Regions from separate parts of the Streptomyces sp. NPDC051776 genome, predicted to be linked through region 3. Evidence: riboswitches for the same ligand, from Rfam matches in the RefSeq annotation. Region 3 holds a riboswitch; each other region holds the start of a gene.
The links. Region 3 has a riboswitch for cyclic di-AMP ahead of AB0M26_RS25300 (M23 family metallopeptidase). Riboswitches for the same ligand answer to the same signal wherever they lie in the genome.
Positions count from the first base shown of each region.

Region 1: it holds a riboswitch for cyclic di-AMP, as region 3 does, so the genes downstream of both, AB0M26_RS17590 (NlpC/P60 family protein) here and AB0M26_RS25300 (M23 family metallopeptidase) in region 3, are expected to answer to the same signal.
Region 2: it holds a riboswitch for cyclic di-AMP, as region 3 does, so the genes downstream of both, AB0M26_RS09785 (M23 family metallopeptidase) here and AB0M26_RS25300 (M23 family metallopeptidase) in region 3, are expected to answer to the same signal.

Region 1 covers NZ_JBFAYQ010000020.1:84,823-87,048, forward strand. The annotation lists gene AB0M26_RS17580 (ATP-dependent Clp protease proteolytic subunit) at 1-48, shown strand, start outside; gene AB0M26_RS17585 (hypothetical protein) at 54-362, shown strand; cyclic di-AMP (ydaO/yuaA leader) riboswitch at 666-862, shown strand; partial or broken gene AB0M26_RS17590 (NlpC/P60 family protein) at 865-984, shown strand; partial or broken gene AB0M26_RS17595 (NlpC/P60 family protein) at 1,381-1,722, shown strand; gene AB0M26_RS17600 (ATP-binding protein) at 2,054-2,226, opposite strand, start outside.
Region 2 covers NZ_JBFAYQ010000009.1:10-2,235, forward strand. The annotation lists partial or broken gene AB0M26_RS09780 (insulinase family protein) at 1-721, shown strand, start outside; cyclic di-AMP (ydaO/yuaA leader) riboswitch at 968-1,164, shown strand; gene AB0M26_RS09785 (M23 family metallopeptidase) at 1,180-1,956, shown strand; gene AB0M26_RS09790 (GntR family transcriptional regulator) at 2,086-2,226, shown strand, end outside.
Region 3 covers NZ_JBFAYQ010000041.1:19,486-21,711, forward strand. The annotation lists gene AB0M26_RS25300 (M23 family metallopeptidase) at 93-1,148, opposite strand; cyclic di-AMP (ydaO/yuaA leader) riboswitch at 1,160-1,331, opposite strand; gene AB0M26_RS25305 (PP2C family protein-serine/threonine phosphatase) at 1,547-2,226, opposite strand, start outside.

The DNA of each region.
Region 1 (2,226 bases), on a different contig from region 3:
GTGGAGAACCGCAGGAAGGCGCCCGGCCTCCTGTCCGGCGGGAGGTGAACGGCGTGCTGCCGCCCGAACTGCCACCCCTGCCGGCCCTCACGCACGCCGAGAGCGATCTGGTGGACCGTTTCCTGGAGGTGCTCGACCTCGTGGGCCGCATCAACCCGGCCCGCTCCTCCGACACGTACGGCGGGCTGCGCGCCGCCCAGGCCCTGGTGGGCAGAGCGGCCGCGCTGCGGGACGCCCTGACCCTGATGCATGAGCGGGGGGAGAGTTCGATCCACGCGACGACGCTGGCGCGCGCACTGCGGGTGCTTGACGGCGAGCGGCGGGCGGCCCGGGTCACCCTCCCTCCGGCAGGGGAGAGTTGACGACCCGTCGCCCGGACCGGGGGGCTCGGTACGGCCGAACGTGTTCGCCCGATCGACGGACCGTCAGGTCCCGCATGACATTGATCGACTTGCGATCGGACCACGGGGTGAGACGCGCCCCACACCGCTCTCCCGCTGGTACGGAGCCTGCCGATGTGTCGGATACGGCGACGAGGAAACCCTTCCGACGGCTAAATGCGTCAAATGTGACTAAGGCAACAAGAGGTCGTTTCGATCGGAAATCTGCCGGTTGTTGCGTGACGATCCGTTAGACGACAAGCCCCTGCCACGGCGGTGGGGCGGTCCGCGCGGACGCCGAATCCTGCCGCCGCACGGACGTCCGGTCGACACCAGTGGATCGGCAGGAGTGGAGGACCCGAGCAGTCCGGGGCGCCGGGAGACCGGCCGCTCCTTGGGGTGAAGCCGCTTCGGCGGCCGGGCATTCTTCGCCTGCCCGAACCCGACAGGTCACCCTTCACAGGCGGCTGACGAAGGGGTGCGCATGACCGCGCATGCACAAGTCCCGTCCCTCCTCGGCCGGGCCGGCGCCGCATCGGCGCTCACCCTGGCAGCCGTCGGCGGCGCGCTTCTCACGCCGGGGTCCGCCACGAAGGCGTACGCAGTGCCGCCGCCCGGCCCGGACTCGTCCCAGATCCAGAGCGGAATGCTCGGGGCGCAAGCGTCCGGATTCGATCAGCGGATGCCCGACGGCGATCAGTTCGAGTTCATGGAGGACGAGCCGTCCTTCAGCGGACCTGCCGCCGGTAGACCACCGGAATCCCTGCCGGGTACGCCCGGCATCGGACTGGAGGGTGCACGCCCCTCCGCGGAACCGGGCCGGCCGAGCGCGCCGCAGACTCAGTACCACCCGCCCGAGAAGGAAGCGGCGAAGCCGGACCGCCCCGCGAAGCACGCGAAGCCGGACCGGCCCGCGAGGGACGGGAAGCCGGCCGCTGACCGCCCCAAGGCTCCCAAGGCCGAGAAGCCCGCCAAGCCGGGCCACGCGCAGCACCTCGGGTCCCGGGCCCTCCGGATCGCCAACTCCAAGCGCGGCGCTCCCTACCGCTACGGTGCCTCGGGCCCGGAGAGCTTCGACTGTTCGGGCCTGACCGTCTACGCGTACAAATCCGTGGGCAAGCAGCTGCCCCGGACCGCCTCGGCCCAGTACAACTCGACCCGCCGCGTTGCGGCAGCCGGCCGGCGCCCCGGCGATCTCGTCTTCTTCGGTGCCGGTCGCGGCGTCTACCACGTGGGCATCTACGCGGGCGACGGGAAGGTCGTGCACTCCCCCAAGGCCGGTTCGGTGGTGAGGGTCGATCCGATCTGGTCGAACGACGTCGCCTACGGCCGGGTGGACTGAGACTCCCTCACACGAGCCCGGCGGACGGAACGTTCGGCGGGAGCCCGGTCATCGGGCGGCTGCCCGGGCACGCGGCCCTGTACGTGCCCGGGCCGCGGCCCGGGCGGGCGCTTGCGGACCGGTCGCACACGGGCACCGTTCGGCACGGGCCGCTGTCACCGCCGGAGCCGGGCGGATCACGGAGCCGAGGACGCCCCGGAGCCGGGGACGCCCCGAGCCGGGCGGATCACGGAGCCGGGCGGATCACGGGCCGAAGAGGCTCGGAGCCAGCGCACCCAGGAGCCGGTCGCGCACGGCGTCGATCACACGCACAGGCACGTACGGCCGTCGGTCACGGAGCCGGGACCGGCCAGGGGAGGGCGATCCAGACGGTCTTGCCGCCCTCAGCCGTCGGCGTGACCGAGAGCTTGCCACCGGACTCGGCCGTGAGGCTTCGGATGATCACCATCCCCCGGCCGTTGTCCTGCTGGACGGCGGCGGGCAGCCGCCTCGGTCTTCGCGGGT
Region 2 (2,226 bases), on a different contig from region 3:
CACGTCCGTCCTCGGGGACACCCTCGGCGCCTGGACCGGCAACACCGCCGCGCCTCGGCCCGCCTCCCCGGCGACCGCCGACGACACCGGCCGGGTCGTCATCGTGGACCGCCCCGGCGCGGTGCAGACCCAGCTCCTGATCGGCCGCATCGGATCCGACCGGCACGACCGTGTGTGGCCCGCGCAGGTCATCGGTGTCTACTGCCTCGGCGGTACGCTCACCTCCCGGCTCGACCGGGTGCTGCGCGAGGAAAAGGGTTACACCTACGGCGTGCGGGCGTTCGGCCAGGTGCTGCGCTCGGCGCCCGACGGCACGGGCACCTCGCTGCTGGCCATCAGCGGCTCGGTGGACACCGCCTCGACCGGCCCGGCGCTGGAGGACACCTGGAAGGTGCTGCGCACTCTCGCCGCGGAGGGCCTGACGGACGCGGAGCGGGACACCGCCGTGCAGAACCTCGTCGGTGTCGCCCCGCTCAAGTACGAGACGGCGGCGGCTGTCGCCGGCACCTTCGCCGATCAGGTCGAGCAGCACCTCCCGGACGACTACCAGGCGCAGTTGTACGCCCAGCTCGCCGACACCGGTACGGTCGAGGCGACCGCGGCGGCCGTCAGCGCCTTCCCGTCGGACCGCCTGGTGACGATCCTCGTCGGTGACGCCTCCGCCATCGAGGAGCCCGTGCGGGCCCTGGGCATCGGCGAGGTGAAGGTGGTCAGCGGCTGACATCGCGACGCCGGAGGAGACGGCTGACGTGCCGTCAGGCCCTACGGCGTCCCCCGACGTACGGCACCGGTACCCCGGAGTCCATTGTGACTCCGGGGTACTGCTGTATGTCCGGTTTGTTATTGAGTCTGCCGTTTCCTTTGTGGTGTCGGCTACAAAGACCCTGATTTCTTTGGCGATTGACAGTTGTCCCGTTTAGCGTCGGTCCGGCTGTCCGGCCGGTACACGTGCCGCACCCGCGGCTCCGGGCAGTCATCGCCGAGTCCCCGTACGGCGCGAGCCAGGGGAGCCGGGGACCCACCCTGCCCGCCGCGCGCCGCACCGGCGCGGGAGGGCGCACGCAGTCCCCTGGGGTGAATCGGGCGCCTCCCGTTGAGGGGCCCGTAGGAGACCTTCCTGCTCCGAACCCGTCAGCTAACCCGGTAGGCGAGAAGGAAGGAAAGGAGCACCGCCGCCGCATGGCGTCGTTCACCCGAGTTACCGGGAAGCACCGTCACCGCCGCCCCAGTCGCCTCGCCCGTTCCGGCGCGAACCTTGCGGGCATCGCCACCCTCGCCACCACCGGGATCGTGACCTCGCTGGCCGCCGGCCCCGCGTCCGCCGCGTCGCCCGGCAAGGTGCCCGAGGCCGAACAGACCGGTCTGCGCCAGGCAATCGTCATCGACGACTCCCTCGCCCGCACCGTCGACGCCCAGGCCGAGGCGCAGCAGGCCGCGGCCGATGTCGCCGCGGCCCGTGCCAAGGCCGAGGCCGCCGCGAAGAAGCGGGCGGCCGAGGTGAAGGCCGCGAAGAAGCGCGCGGCGCGCGAGGCCGAGCGCAAGCGTCTCAACGCGTTCGTCCCGCCCGTCGAGAACAGCTACATCTCCACCTCGTACGGAGCCTCGGGCGGCGCCTGGTCCTCCGGCAGCCACACCGGCGTCGACTTCCACGCCTCGTCGGGGACGACCGTGCGCTCGGTGGGCGCGGGCACCGTCGTCGAGGCCGGCTGGGGCGGCAGCTACGGCAACAACGTCGTGATCAAGATGAAGGACGGCACGTACACGCAGTACGGCCACCTCTCCGCGATCCACGTCTCCGTCGGCGACAGCGTCGCCCCGGGCGCGAAGATCGGCCTCTCGGGCAGCACCGGGAACACCACCGGCCCGCACCTGCACTTCGAGGCCCGTACATCCCCCGACTACGGCTCCGACATCGATCCGGTGGCCTATCTCCGCTCGCACGGAGTGAGTCTGTGAGCCGCTGACGGGTTTCCCTCCTGCCGCGCCCGCAGGCGGCAGGAGGGAAGGGGCCGTCCGAAGGCCAAAAGATATCCATGTCCGGGCCCGCCCGATAGAAATTCCTCCACCGTGGCATACAGTTCTTGAATGAACGCGGTCGAACGTGTTTCCCGGGAATTGCAGCGGAGGTCCGGCCATGCGGGATCGGGTGTGAACGGCGGGGGTCCGGAGGCCGGTCGCATTCCGGCGCGCGCGGTGTGCCAGGCGATCCGTGACGACATCGTCTCC
Region 3 (2,226 bases):
GGCCGTGCGCGGACGGCCTCAGGGTGGTTGCGCCGGGCGGCGCGGGAGGGGCGTGGCGTTCGGTCGGAGGGCTCTGCCCCACCGGCGCAAGGTCAGGGAGTCAGACCCTTGCCGCGCAGCCAGGCGTCAGGGTCGATCGGGTCGTTGCCGCCGGGGCGGACCTCCAGGTGGAGGTGGGCCCCGGTGACGTTGCCCGTGGCTCCGACGCGGCCGATCGTCTCGCCCGTCGTCACCTCGCCGGACGTCTTGGTCATCGAGGACAGGTGGCAGTACCAGACCTCGGTGCCGTCATCGAGGGTGAGGATGATCCGGTAGCCGTAGGAGCCCGCCCAGCCGGCTTCCGTGATCGTGCCGCCGTGCACCGCCTTGGCGGGGGTGCCGCTCGGAGCGGCGAAGTCCAGTCCGGTGTGGTCGTTGGCCCACAGGGAACCGGCGTCACCGAAACCCGCGGTCAGCGTGTACGAGGAGACGGGGAGCGTGAACTGCTTGGCCAGCTTGGCCAGTCGCTCGGCCTCGGCCTTGCGCGCGGCCTCTTCCTTCGCCTTGCGCTCGGCTGCCGCCTTGGCCTCGGCGGCCCTCTCCTTGGCCTCGGCGGCCTCCTCGGCGGCTTTCTTCGCCGCGGCCTTCTCGGCCGCGTCGCGTTGGGCGGTCTCGGCCGCGCTCTGCTGCTGCTCGGCCTGGCGCATGATGCGGGCGCGCAGCGCCTCACCCGCGCCGGTGCCGTTGGCTGCCTCGGTGTCAGTGAGTCCCGCGGTGGAGAGGGGGGTGCTCGCTCCGGCCGGGGTGTCCTCGTCGTCCACCAGGGAACCGATGCCCGGCAGGGACTTGGCGTCCGGAAGCTTGTCCGAGAGGCCGAGGTCCGGCATGGAGATGGAGACCGGTGGCTTGTCCTGGGCGCTGGCCATGCCGCCGGCGCCGACGGCCGCGAACATGCCGACTCCGAGGACGGCACCGCTGCGGGCCATGCCGCCACCGCGCTGCTTGATGACGCGGTGCCTGCCGCGCGCGGGGGCAAGCGAGTCGGCCGTCGGGTTCCACTCGCCTGTGGCGGCGGCCGGGGGCTCCTCGCCGAACTCGCCGAATCCGCTGGGACCGCGGGTGTCGGAAGGTTCGTACAAGGACTGGGGAGCAGGCCTGTTGGACGCCACGCGGGCGCTCTCCTTTCCTTCCTTCTCGCCTACCGGGTTAGCTGACGGGTTCGGAGCAGGAAGGTCTCCTACGAGCACCTTTGGGAGAGGTGCCCGATTCACCCCAAGAGTTTGGTTCCCCGGTTCCCTTGGTGCAGTTGGTGCGGGTGGTGCTGATGGTGCGGGATTCGGCGTAGGCGCACGGTGCCACCTCTTGTGGCGGCTGGGACGACCGCGCTGCGTTATCGAACGTTAATAGACCGCGGGACCTGTTTCCAAGCCGTTCCGCGTGATCGTTAACGAATTCCGTAGGGGCAAATCGGTACATGATCCAGGAAAAATGGGCGAGTTGACCTCTGGCGCGACAGCCACTCATAGCTGACTGTTCGTCAGGTGTTATGCGGAGGGATGCAATCCGGTTACGGACCGTGGTGCGAGGGCCGGGAGACCGCCAGCAGCGCCATGTCATCCGGTGCCTCTCCCGCCGCGTGATGGCGCACGTCGGCCACGAGCGCGTCGAGGAGGGTCCCGGGATCGGGGAAGTGCATGCCGCGCAGCCGCTCCCTCGGGTCGTAGAAGACGCCACGGGCGTTGCGCGCCTCGGTCACACCGTCGGTGAACAGCAGCAGCGTGGCACCGCAGGGAAATACGAAGTCCTGCACGGTGTCCGGCCACACGCCGAGATCGTCCATGCCGAGCGGCAGCGCGGGCACCTTCGGATCGGCGCCGGTCAGGCTGCCGTCCTCGAAGAGCAGCAGCGGGGCCGGGTGCCCGCGGTTGAGCAGCCGCAGGGTGCCCGCGTCGGCCGGGCCGTCGGCCCGGCGCACCTCGGCCAGGACAGCCGTGGTGAAGCCCTCGAACGGGTCCAGCCCCTCGCGCCGCCCGCTCTCCCGGTGCAGCGCCCGTTCCAGCCGCCGGGCGACCGCGTCCAGCGTCGTCTCCTGCTCGGCCGCCTCCCGGAACGAGCCGATGAGGATGGCCACCGCCTCGACGGCGCCCAGCCCCTTGCCCCGCACGTCCCCGACCATGAGGCGCACGCCGTGCGGTGTGTCCTGCACGGCATAGAGGTCTCCTCCGATGCTGGCCTCCGCGTGCGCGG